4 regions of the Exiguobacterium sp. s143 genome follow, and region 1 is predicted to be linked to each of the others. Evidence: predicted binding sites of a transcription regulator. Region 1 holds the regulator's gene; each other region holds the start of a gene.
What was found. The regulator Rex, encoded in region 1, represses fermentation and respiration genes when NADH is low (regulators of the CRP and FNR family bind a similar motif). The targets are predictions, from matches to a motif close to TTGTGAAATATTTCACAA.
Positions count from the first base shown of each region.

Region 1 (3,188 bases):
GCGACAGTTCGTAGACGACATTGACGACTTGGTCGAGGAAGTACCGGTCGTGCGAGACGATCAGGACGGCACCACGATAACCACCGAGGTAGCTTTCAAGCCAAGCAAGCGTATCGATATCGAGGTGGTTGGTCGGCTCATCGAGAATGAGGAGCTCTGGTGCTTGCAGGAGCATCTTTGCTAAGGCAAGCCGTGTCCGTTGACCACCGGATAATGTCTGAATCCGGCGCGAGTAATCATCCGGATAAAAGCGCATGCCGTGCAAAACGGAGCGGATATTTGCTTCGAACTGATAACCACCCGCTTCTGAGAAGTCGTGTTGCGCTTGATCGTATGTCTTCAAGAGACGATCGTAAGCGACCGGGTCGTTCAAGATATGCTCCATACCCATTTCGATTTCCATCCGGCGCAATGTCCGTTCTTGTTCTTGGAGATGTTCAAAGACGGTCAGCATCTCGTTCCAGATCGTCTCGTTCGATTCGAGACCACTGTCTTGCGCGAGATAACCGATTTTGACATCCTTGCCTTTCATGATGTCACCCGAGTCATGACTGAGTTCGCCAGCGATGATTTTGAGCAAGGTCGATTTACCGGCACCGTTTCGTCCGACGAGCGCAATCCGGTCCCGCTCTTGTACTTCCAATTTGATATTTTCTAAAATCGGCTCGACGCCGAATGATTTCGAGAGTTGGTTGACTTGTAAGAGTATCATTTCCATCCATCCTTCCACCCTTTAGTCTATCACGAACAAAAGCGCGAGGTCCTGCGGAATATATTATTTGTGACTCTATGTGAAGTGGTTTACAATCAAGGAGAGTAGAAAGCTTTTTGCAAAGATTTGGGTGCCACGATGGATGTGGCCGAAGGGGGAACTGCAGGATGAATGGACCAGACACAAAAATTCCACAAGCGACAGCAAAACGGTTGCCGCTATATTATCGCTTCATCCAAAGTTTATACAATTCAGGCAAGCTCCGCGTCTCTTCTGCTGAGTTAAGCGAGGCGGTGAAGGTTGATTCAGCAACGATTCGTCGCGATTTTTCCTACTTTGGGGCATTAGGGAAGAAGGGGTATGGATACAACGTTCAACATCTCTTAACGTTTTTCCGCAAAACCTTGAATCAAGATGAGGTGACGAATGTTGCCTTAATCGGGGTCGGTCATCTCGGAACAGCGTTTGCAAATTATAACTTTTTAAAGAATAATAGTACTCGGATAGTCGTTGCGTTTGATGCGGACGAAGAGAAGGTCGGAACAACGACGCATGACGTTCCAATCTATCATGTTTCGGACATGAAAGAACAAATCGAAGCGAATCAGGTCGATGTTGCCATCTTGACGGTTCCATCCCAGTTCGCGCAGTCAGTAGCGGATGAGTTAGTCGAGTATGGTGTGACAGGCATCCTGAACTTTACGCCTGCACGGTTGAACGTGCCAGCGAGCGTCCGGGTCCATCACATTGATTTATCGATCGAGTTGCAGTCGTTAGTTTATTTCATGAAGCATTATTCGCAATCAGCTGAAGGAGTGAAATCATAATGGAAAACCTTATTCCGCTCACACTAGGTATCGGACCTGCGAGCATCGGATTAATCGCGGTCGTCGCATTGATCATTTTCGGACCGAAGAAGTTACCAGAATTCGGACGCGCTGCAGGTCAGACATTGAAAGAGTTCAAGAATGCCACGAACGGCATCATGGACGACGATAAAAAGGACGAACCGAAAGAGAAGTGATTGAATCATGACGGTTGATCAAGAGCAAAGCATGACGTCGCACCTTGACGAACTGCGTAAGCGGATCGTCTGGTCGCTTATCATCGTCGTCGTCCTGTTCGCTGTCGCATTTCCGCTCGTCCGACCGCTCGTTCGCTTCTTGCAAGCGGACTTAAAAGAGCTCGGCATCGGTTTGAATGCCTTCAACGTCGCCGATCCTTTAATGTTGTATTTAAATCTTGCGTTCATCATTGCGCTGATTTTAGCGTCACCGTTCTGGATGTATCAACTCTGGGCATTCGTCCGACCAGGACTTTATGACAAGGAGCAAAAAGCGACATTGACGTATATTCCGGTCATCTTCTTTCTATTTTTGGCTGGCGTAGCCTTCTCGTATTTCTGGTTGCTTCCCTTCTTGCTTGAAGTCTCAACGGATCTCGGGAAAGAGCTTGGAATCGAACAAGTCATCGGAGTGGAGAACTACTTCAGTTTCTTAATCCGATTGACGATGCCGTTCGGTCTTCTGTTCCAATTGCCGGTCGTGACGATGTTCCTGACGCGTCTTGGTCTCGTGACGCCATATTTCATGCGAAAGAATCGGAAATATGCGTACTTTGTGCTGTTCGTCGTTGCGGCATTGATCGCACCGCCGGATGTGACGTCACACTTGATGATCTCGGTGCCATTGTTCGTTCTCTATGAGATCAGCATCTTGATTTCTGCGCGGACGTACAAAAAGGTCTTGATCCTCGAGCAACAGGCAGAGCTTGAACGACAGGCGGATTTGATGCGTGAATTGAATAAATGAATCGTGAATTCCTTCCGACGATTTTGGAAGGAATTCTTTTTTATGAAAGCGTTATTTTTATATTGATAAAGCAGTTAGCGATGCGTATACTAAAGATAATTCATGGGGGCTTAGCTCAGCTGGGAGAGCGTTTGGCTGGCAGCCAAAAGGTCGTCGGTTCGATCCCGATAGTCTCCACCAATACCAAATATCCAACTCCTCGAGGCGTCGAGGAGTTTTTATTTTACTCCCAGTTTAATTCCTTAAAAATATAAAATGTCACGTAAAACAAATAAATTAAAAAAATAGGCAAATATAAATTGTTTATTTCCATTAAATTCATTAAACTAAATATACAGAATTTTCGTTTAACTGTTTTATCAGTAGTACTACTATGGTTTTACAGAAAAGGGGAAAACGAACGCATGAAGAAGAAGATTGCACTTATGGCAGCCGTCTTAATGACGTCTTCCAATCTAGTCAGTGCGCAAGGTGCACTGTCGTCGCAAGACAAAGCAACGGGTCAAAAACCGCAAGCGCTCTCGCTGAAGAAATCGGGGCAAGAGAAGCACTACAAACAATCGGATAAAGTCCGTGTCGTCATCGAGATGGAAGAGAAGCCGGCGATTCAAATCGCACAAGCTCAAAACAAGCGGTATAGCACATTGAGCAATGCCGAAAAAGAA
Region 1 covers NZ_JACSMX010000001.1:1,564,214-1,567,401, reverse strand. The annotation lists gene KNQ03_RS08150 (ATP-binding cassette domain-containing protein) at 1-712, opposite strand, end outside; gene KNQ03_RS08145 (redox-sensing transcriptional repressor Rex) at 880-1,539, shown strand; gene KNQ03_RS08140 (twin-arginine translocase TatA/TatE family subunit) at 1,539-1,736, shown strand; gene tatC (twin-arginine translocase subunit TatC) at 1,744-2,523, shown strand; tRNA gene KNQ03_RS08130 (tRNA-Ala) at 2,628-2,703, shown strand; gene KNQ03_RS08125 (S8 family serine peptidase) at 2,928-3,188, shown strand, end outside.

Region 2 (3,188 bases), 770 kb from region 1:
GGCAACGATGAGATATCCGTACAGGAAAGTCCAGAGGACCGTAATTCCTAGTGTTTGAACGTCCAAATCGTTCCCTCCTTACTTGTTATCATCCACGAACATAGCTTCCCCACGTGCGTGGTGGTTTTCAGCAAGTTCTTGAAGTTCTTTTCCAACCGGGTTTTTCTTGAACATCCGTAATAATACGACTGTACAAATCGTACCGAGCATCAAGTACAAGGCACTGAATAGAATCAACATCGGACCGACGGCAGTTGATGTCGTCGCCGCATCTGCTGTCCGCATGATGCCGTAAAGTGTCCAAGGTTGGCGACCAATTTCAGCATACATCCAACCTGCTTCAATGGAAATCATCGCCAGAGGTCCACCGATGAAGACACCTCTTAAAATCCATTTGTTATAAGGATTTAATTTTTTCAAACGGAATGCCAAGATGAACAAGGCAGAGATGGCAGCCAAATACATACCAATCGAAACCATGATATCGAAGAAATAGTGAACGATCAGCGGTGCTTGATCTTCTTTTGCGAACTCATTTAGACCAATGACTTCTGTATCTGGAGCTCCACCCGCAAGGATCGAGAGTGCATATGGGATTTTGACGGCTCCCTTGATTTCATAACTGCCGTCTTCTTGCTGATCAAGTATCCCACCAAAGATCAATTCTGCTTCACTTGTCGTTTCAAAATGCCATTCAGCAGCCGCGAGTTTCTCTGGCTGATATTTCGCCAAGTATTTCCCTGAGAAGTCCCCGACAAGTGCCGTCGAGAAGGCAAAAATCAATCCAGCCATAACCGTTAAGCGAAGTGCTTTTTTGTGATACGCTGTTTCCGCTGCTGAGAGTGTTTTTTTGCGGAGTAAGTGGAACGCCGCGATTGCCGCCAAGATGAAGGCGACTGTCAAATAAGCCGATACGATGACATGTGTTGCTTTTGTAGGTGTTGCTGTATTGAACATTGCTTTTAATGGTTCAATTTGCGTTAGCGTTCCATTGACGATCTTAAATCCTTCTGGTGAGTTCATGAAGGAGTTGACCGTCGTAATGAAGAATGCTGATGCTGTCGCACCGATGACGACTGGAATCCCGATCAACCAGTGTAACCATGGGTTTTTGAATCGATCCCATGTATACAGGTAAATACCGAGAAAAATCGCTTCAAAGAAGAATGCGAATGTTTCCATGAACAGTGGTAATGCGATCGTTTGACCAGCCACTTGCATGAGTGACGGCCAAAGTAGTGATAATTGCAATCCGATGGCCGTCCCTGTCACGACACCGACTGCGACGGTAACGACGTATCCACGCGTCCACCGTCTTGCTAATAAAATATAATCCGGATCTTTGCGTTTCAGACCGATGAATTCAGCAGCGAGTACCATGAGTGGTACCCCGACGCCAATCGTCGCGAATATAATATGAAACGCTAATGTGAGCCCTGTCAACAATCGACTGAGCAATACGGGATCATTGAACATGTATATAGCCCCCTCTTCCTAAAACATACTTCTCTATATGGTCTATAACCGTATCATAGAGAACATAACCCTTTATGTCTGTTTATAATGTTTGATGTAACAAATTGTTCACATGTGCACGTGATTTTTTTCACAAAATGTTCGAAAACTCCTATTCTTACATATATAAAAAGCTCTCCCATTCTTGATTTCGAAAGGGAAAGCTTAATGTCCTTCATTATTTCATAAAACTTTTTAAACATATTCTCGGAAATAATGATCGAGTAAATCAATCACAAATGGAATCGCGGATTCATCCGGATTCAAGGTTGGTTGGTGAAGTCCAGATGTCGGATTGTCGACTCCGAGCCAAAACATCATCCCTGGAATTTCCTTCAACATGAATCCGAAGTCTTCTCCTGTCATTGCTGCATCACATTCAATGTAGTTCGCATTCATCTTGACGAATGATGAAAATTTATCAACGATGTGTCGGTCATTGACGACCTCGTAATAACGATTTCCGAATTGTAGATCAATCTTGACGCCAAACGAAGCTTCGATTCCTCGAATGATGTCACGAACGCGTCGTTCCAGTTTTTCCATGTCTTCTCCATTGAGTGCGCGCATCGTACCGTCAAGAACAGCTCTACCGGCGATGACGTTTTCCCGAATCCCGGCATCGACCTTTCCAATCGTAATGACGCTACAGTTCATCGGATTGATCGATCGACTGACGATTGTTTGCAGTTGCATGATCAAGGCTGCTTGCGCGACGACCGTATCAATCGTCAAATGAGGAAAGGCCGCGTGACCACTTTGACCATAAATCGTTATATGAACTTCTCGAGCACTCGCGAACAAGACGCCGGGACGGCTCGCAATCGTACCGACTGGATATTCCGGTGCAACATGAAGACCATACATCTCACTTGGACGATATTTTTCAAACAACGGACTTTTAATCATTGGTTCAGCCCCGCCCGGACCTTCTTCCGCTGGTTGGAATAAAAAGACGACATCATCCATGACCGGCAATTCAATGATTCGTTTCATCAACCCTAACGCAATCGATGTGTGCATATCGTGACCACAGGCATGCATGAAGCCTGGATGTTCCGAGCAAAATGGAAGACCTGTCGCTTCTTCAATTGGTAACCCATCAATGTCTGCCCGGTACCCAATCGTCCGATTTCCAGTCAATCCTTTCACTCGAACGAAAACACCTGTTTCAAACGTGTCATACGTGACACGATCTGGTGGATAAGCACGAATTTGTTCCAATATAAAAGCTTGCGTCTTAAATTCCTTGAACCCTGGTTCTGGTATTTTATGAAGCGCGCGCCGCATTTCAATGGCGTATTCCATCTGACTGACTTCCTCCTTCTTCTTTTACGATGTCCCAAAATGCTTGAACTTGTTTTAGTTCAAGCATCGATTCCGTAGACAAAATCCATGTATCTCGCTTTAATATTTTTCCAGACGATGTTTTTAAAGGAAGCTGCATGACTTCATTCGAATGCTGAATCGTCGACTCGGGTAAAATCGCAAATCCAATTCCATGTAGAGCCATCTGCTTACATGTCTCGATTTGATCGACGACCAACGTCCGAGATGGTGGACTTGCGAACCGATCTTGCCACCATTCTAAAATTTCCTGATAGTACGTTGAGTCACTCTTGAACTGGATGAATGGTCGATCCGTCACGCGTAACTGTTCGATTGACGTCAAC
Region 2 covers NZ_JACSMX010000001.1:789,780-792,967, forward strand. The annotation lists gene KNQ03_RS04385 (cytochrome d ubiquinol oxidase subunit II) at 1-66, opposite strand, end outside; gene KNQ03_RS04390 (cytochrome ubiquinol oxidase subunit I) at 79-1,476, opposite strand; gene KNQ03_RS04395 (N-acetyldiaminopimelate deacetylase) at 1,711-2,823, opposite strand; gene KNQ03_RS04400 (transcriptional regulator CcpC) at 2,807-3,188, opposite strand, start outside.
Region 2: a site for Rex is predicted at 1,595-1,612, ahead of KNQ03_RS04390 (cytochrome ubiquinol oxidase subunit I). Genes of this name have one in related genera too.

Region 3 (3,188 bases), on a different contig from region 1:
CACCTTATGCATCTTCAGCTTCTTCGAATCGATCAACTCAACGAGACGCCCTGGCGTTCCAACAATGATTTGTGGTTTTTTCTTCAATCGTTCATATTGTCGTTTTAATTCAACACCACCAATGAATGCACCGGATTTGATACCACTTCCTTGAGCAAACAATTGAATGACTTGATGAATTTGCATGACGAGTTCCCGTGTTGGTGCCGTGATCACGACTTGCACGTGTGGTTCTTCTACTTCAATCTTTTCTAAAGCTGGAATGACATAGGCAAGCGTCTTCCCTGTTCCTGTCGGCGCTTCCGCCAGGACATCTTTTCCTTCGCGCAACAACGGAATCGCTTGTTCTTGAACAGGCATCAACTCCGTAAAGCGTGCGCGTTCCCATGCTTCCTGTAAAAATGGTTTTGTAAAGTTCATAACGATTTCTCCTACTCTCTTAATTCCATCATGCCGTTACGTATTCGACATGATCTCCTGATGCATCACGGTATCCCCGTAATGTCTGTGTATATTCATTTCCTGCGTCGAGCAATCGAATATGGAATCGAATCTCGCTTTCACCGGCTTCTTCTTCTAAAATTTCGAATCCTTGGATGACACGATCCTGTAATTCTGCAGCGAGTGCCGGGTACTCCGCAAGACTCGCATACGTCGCTTTTACGTCAACCGGACGACGAACAAGCGCAATCCAATACGATTCATCATAGCCGATAAAGTCTTCATAATCAAAATCATCTTCAAACCGAATCCAGAATCCATCATTTTCGAATTCCGTGATCATTCCCGTTCGCGTTGAACCGTCCGATCCGATTTTCAGCGAGACCCAGTCTCCTGACTGATACTCTCCTTGTTGTGTTAATGATACATACTCCATTTGGCACACCTCCACGTTCTATATTCCCTTTTTCATTGTCAACGATACGTCTTAAAAATACAAGGCACCGTAGCGTGACATTCCTCACAGTTTCAACTGTTCTAGTGAATCTTTTTCAAATCAACTCATACAGTTTCCAAAAAACCTTGAATTAGCAATCTAAAACTGTTTTTTTTAAACTATTTTCATATGAATACAGAAATAAAGAAAGCCCGTCATATCAACGTTTGTCAACTTGTTAAAACATTCACATGAACGTAAAGGGAATCACCCCTTCCTTTTGTTACACTATTCACATAAGGAACTGATGATTAGCTCAATATTAAAGGAGTGGTATCCATGTTATTAGAAAAAACGAGTGCTTGGACGAACTTTACGTCTGGTGAATGGGTAAAGACGATTGATGTCGCAGACTTCATCCGACTCAATCGCACGGAATATACAGGAGATGATCACTTTTTAGTCGGTCCGACGCAAGCAACGGAACGTCTCTGGCAACAAATTCTACAGCTGACGAATGAAGAGCGACAACGTGGTGGTGTGTATGCCGTCGATGCTAAAACACCATCAACGATCCTCTCGCATGATGCAGGGTATCTGAATCGTTCACTCGAAAAAATCGTCGGTTTACAGACAGACGAACCGTTTAAACGTTCGATTCATCCGAGCGGTGGGATTCGGATGGTGAATGATGCCCTAGCTGCGTATGGCTTTGAAGCAGACGAGACCGTCACGAAAACTTTCAGCGAGTACCGGAAGACACATAACCAAGGGGTTTTCGATGCCTATACCCCTGAGATGCGCGCTGCACGTAAAGCCGGTATTATCACCGGATTACCTGATGCTTATGGTCGCGGACGGATCATCGGTGACTATCGTCGTGTTGCTTTGTACGGAACGGCACGCTTGATCGAAGAACGTAAGAAGGATTTAAAGGCACGTGGCGGGTTCTTATCTGAATCGATGATTCGCGACCGTGAAGAGATGAATGAACAGTTGCGCGCATTAACGGAATTGACCGAGCTTGGAGCTCGCTATGGTTTCGATCTCTCCCGCCCTGCAGAAACAGCACAAGAAGCATTCCAGTGGGTCTATCTTGCCTATCTTGCTGCCATCAAAGAGCAAAACGGGGCAGCCATGTCACTCGGTCGAGTCTCGACGTTCCTTGATATTTATGTCGAACGTGATCTTGCGGCTGGTCGCTTGACGGAAGAGACTGCACAAGAACTCGTCGATCATTTCGTCATGAAGCTTCGGATCGTTAAGTTCTTACGGACACCAGACTACAACGATCTGTTCTCAGGTGATCCGACGTGGGTAACGGAATCAATCGGTGGAATGAGTGAAGATGGACGATCAAACGTCACGAAAAGTTCATTCCGCTTCTTACACACTCTCTCGACACTTGGTCCGGCACCGGAACCGAATCTAACCGTTCTCTGGTCTACTCAGCTTCCACGCGGATTCAAGGAATTCTGTGCGAAGATGTCGATCGTTTCAAGCTCGATTCAATATGAAAACGATGATTTGATGTTACCGGTTTATGGAGATGATTACGGCATCGCTTGTTGTGTCTCCGCGATGAAGATCGGGAAACAGATGCAGTTCTTCGGTGCGCGAGCAAACCTGGCAAAAGCATTACTCTATACGATCAATGGCGGAATGGACGAGAAGCTCAAAATCCAAGTTGCCCCAGCTACACCACTGATGCTCGATGAAGTACTCGATTACGAAACCGTCATGGCGGCTTATGATCGTCAACTCGATTGGCTCGCAGAACTGTACGTCAACACACTGAATGTCATCCACTACATGCATGATAAGTATAGCTACGAACGGATTGAAATGGCTTTACATGATCCAGAAATCTTACGGACGATGGCATGCGGTATCGCTGGTTTATCGGTCGTCGCTGACAGTCTATCCGCCATCCGTTACGCAACAGTTCGTCCAATCCGAGATGCGGATGGGATTGCAGTTGATTTCAAGATCGAAGGCGAGTTTCCGAAGTTCGGGAATAACGATGAACGGGTGGATCAGATGGCGGTCGATCTCGTCACACTGTTCATGGAGAAAATCCGTAAACATCCAACGTATCGCAATGCCCTTCCGACGCAGTCTGTCCTGACGATTACTTCAAACGTCGTCTACGGTAAAAAAACAGGAAATACGCCAGATGGACGCCGTGCGGGTGAACCATTCGCACCGGGTGCTAACCCGATGCATGGACGTGACACTAAAGGAGCTGTCGCCGCACTGACATCTGTCGGAAAATTACCATATGAACATGCGCTCGACGGGATTTCCTACA
Region 3 covers NZ_JACSMX010000005.1:54,286-57,473, forward strand. The annotation lists gene KNQ03_RS14380 (DEAD/DEAH box helicase) at 1-420, opposite strand, end outside; gene KNQ03_RS14385 (hypothetical protein) at 449-877, opposite strand; gene pflB (formate C-acetyltransferase) at 1,217-3,188, shown strand, end outside.
Region 3: a site for Rex is predicted at 1,113-1,130, ahead of pflB (formate C-acetyltransferase). Genes of this name have one in related genera too.

Region 4 (3,188 bases), on a different contig from region 1:
TTGATCTACATGGTCTATTTCGCCATTGCGTCATTACTTGTCATCACAGGCTATTTGTTAAAACGACTCGTACTGAAGCGCTAAATACCAAAAAAACCTGTGTTCTGCTTGCGCGGAACACAGGTTTTCGTTATTTAAAAGCTTCTTATGAACGGAACATCGTCGGATCATCTGGAACGTTCTCCAGGTAAGCGATCCGTCCGTTTTCATCGAGACGTGCGATATCTTTTCCGTCTTGTGTGAAGACACTACCGTCTGCTCGTTTTCCGCAAACTGCCCAGCGTGTTTCATACGTTCCTGGTGTTGTTTCTTCCCAGCCCGCATACATATGCTTAATATCCTGATTCGCCGTGAACACATGACGGACGAACTGTTTCCAGGCGTCGATGCCGTGCTTTGGTTGTCCGTTCAGAACGAACGTGATGTCTGTCGTGAATAAGGAAACGAGATCCTCAAAAGCTTGTGCGTCCGTGCGTGACGCGTCGAATAAGTCAAAATAACGATTCAATACCATAGTAAAAACCTCTTTCTGTTCATTAAAGTGTCATCATCCGGTCTGTGATTAACGCATGCAACCGTTCTAAATGTTTCGGTGGACAGGAGGCATCGATTGCTTGACGGATCGAGCCGATCGATTCGCGCTTTAACGTCGATTGCCACGCCTCTTCCGCCTCTGTCATTAGATTCGAGAGTAGACCGATTTCCTGTTCCTGAATTCCCATCAAATCCTCGAAGACACCGCTTGACGCATACAACGTCTGTTTGCCCTCGATTGCCTGATAGACATCAAAGATTTGAATTTCGTCTGCCGGACGCCGTAAACGAAAGCCGCCTTTGACACCCGGTACGGAATACAACAGATCCGCTTGGACGAGTTTTCGTAAGAGCTTTTGGAAATAAGTCGGCGAGGCACCAAGTTGCTGGCTGATGAATTCACCGGGCAACACAGCGCGATCCGGAAGGAAGGTCAAGAGCAACATCGCGTAGACAGATTGCTCGACCCCGGTTTTCATTTGCATGAGAAGTCCCCTTTCGTTAAACGTAGATAATGTATATCCATAATAGTTTTATTCGAAAGAATTGTCGAGTCATATGCTCTCACAAAACCGTCACACCTTTTCGACAGCATCTGCATGGCATCCCCGTTCCGGATTCGGTATACTAAATGTACGATATGTGAAAATATTCACTAAAAGTCGTTCACACTTTGTGAAAGGACGTTTGTATATGAATCCATTAAAAGGAATCGTTCAGATTCCACGTAGTATTCTCATTCAATTCATCATGGCAGCTTTCCTGATGGGGGTTGCGGTCGTTGGTCAATCGTATGGTATCGTGTTGACGGTCGATCGGATTTTCCTGAAGGAACAACCGTTTGAAGCCGTCATTCCGTTACTACTCGTCGTCCTCGGGATGCTGTTGCTCCGGGTCGCCGTGACGTATTGGAACGGTCGTCTCGGTACGACGTTATCGGCACACATGAAGCAGGCGCTTCGGGAAGCACTCGTCGCGAAATACACAGGTCGTTCGGTCGAGATGATGCTACAAGGGCAAGCGGGACAGAAGGTCAGTGTTTTGCTCGACGCTGTAGACGAGATGGACAGCTATTATAGTCAATACTTGCCGAAAGTCGTTCAGACGACGATTGTTCCCTTGATGGTCTTGATCGCAGCATTCAGCTATGACTGGATCACCGGTCTCGTCATGATGATCACAGCACCGTTCATTCCATTGTTCTACATCATCATCGGCATCATGACGCAAAAGCGGGCCGATGCTCAACTCGAGAAGATGACGGCATTCTCGGGAACGTTTCTTGATACATTGCAAGGACTGACGACCTTGAAGTTATTTGGTCGTGCGAAACGACAACGTGACGTCATCGAAAAAAGTAGTCTTGATTTCCGGGATGCGACGTTAACGGTCTTGAAGCTCGCCTTCTTGTCGTCGTTGATGCTTGAGTTCATCTCGATGCTCAGCATGGGAATGATTGCACTTGAAGTCAGTCTGCGCTTGATTCTGTTCCAAAGCATCACCTTCATCCCGGCGTTCCTGATGCTCGTGTTGGCACCAGAGTACTATCTTGCCTTAAAAGAGATGGGTGCTGCCTTCCATACAGGACGCGGTAGTGTCGCGGCAGCGAAACAGATTGCAGCCGAACTAACGACAGACGATCGTCCTGTTGCCTTTGGTCAATCAGAACTTGCGATGAACCGTCCACCACGAATCGTTTTGGATGAAGTTGATTTTACGTATCAAGAAGGACGTTTTGCCTTACAAGACGTGACACTTGCGATTGAACCGTATCAAAAGGTGGCGTTGATTGGTCGCAGTGGTGCCGGTAAGTCGACTGTCTTACAGTTGATTGCCGGACTCGCGGATCCAAAAGAAGGACGGATTCTGCTCGACGGGATTAATCGCAGTCAGGTGGAGGAAGCGAGCTGGTTCCGTCAGTTGAGCTACATCTCGCAGCATCCGTATTTGTATGCCGGAACGCTGGCAGAAAACATCGCGATCGGTGAACTCCGTCAAGCGACGCCGGAAGAGATTTTTGAGGCGGCGCAGGCAGCAGGGCTCGAGGAGCTGATTGCGACGTTACCTGAAGGGATCGACACGGTGATCGGAGAAGGTGGACGTGGTCTATCAGGTGGCGAGAAACAGCGCGTTGCGCTGGCACGAGCGTTCTTGAAACGACCGAACGTCATCGTCTTTGATGAACCGACGACAGGACTCGACGTCAAAACGGAGCGATTGCTTCAACAAGCGATCGAACAGCTTGGACAAGCAGCGACAGTCATTACTGTCGCACACCGCCTGCATACGATCGAGCGCTCAGATCAAATCGTCGTCCTCGATGGCGGACGAATCGTCGATCGTGGCACTCACGATGAACTGCTTGGACGTGATTCGGAATATGCTCGGATGCGCAGCGTCCAGAGAGGGGAGGAAACACGATGAAGGAACTACTAGGAGTCTTTCGGTTGATGGTGCATCAAAAACGCGATATCGCCTGGTCGATCTTCTTCGGTGTCCTCGCCGGAGTGACAGCGGTCGGTTTATTCGCAGCAAGTGGATACCTGATTTCAAAGGCAGCCTTGTTGCCACCGATCCAGACGCTTGCTGTCTTGATTGCGCTGCAAAAAATCTCGAGTCTGACGCGCGCCGTCAGTCGGTATGCGGAACGTTAT
Region 4 covers NZ_JACSMX010000003.1:37,304-40,491, forward strand. The annotation lists gene KNQ03_RS11535 (hypothetical protein) at 1-84, shown strand, start outside; gene KNQ03_RS11540 (nuclear transport factor 2 family protein) at 146-514, opposite strand; gene KNQ03_RS11545 (Rrf2 family transcriptional regulator) at 537-1,019, opposite strand; gene cydD (thiol reductant ABC exporter subunit CydD) at 1,228-2,958, shown strand; gene cydC (thiol reductant ABC exporter subunit CydC) at 2,955-3,188, shown strand, end outside.
Region 4: a site for Rex is predicted at 1,175-1,192, ahead of cydD (thiol reductant ABC exporter subunit CydD). Genes of this name have one in related genera too.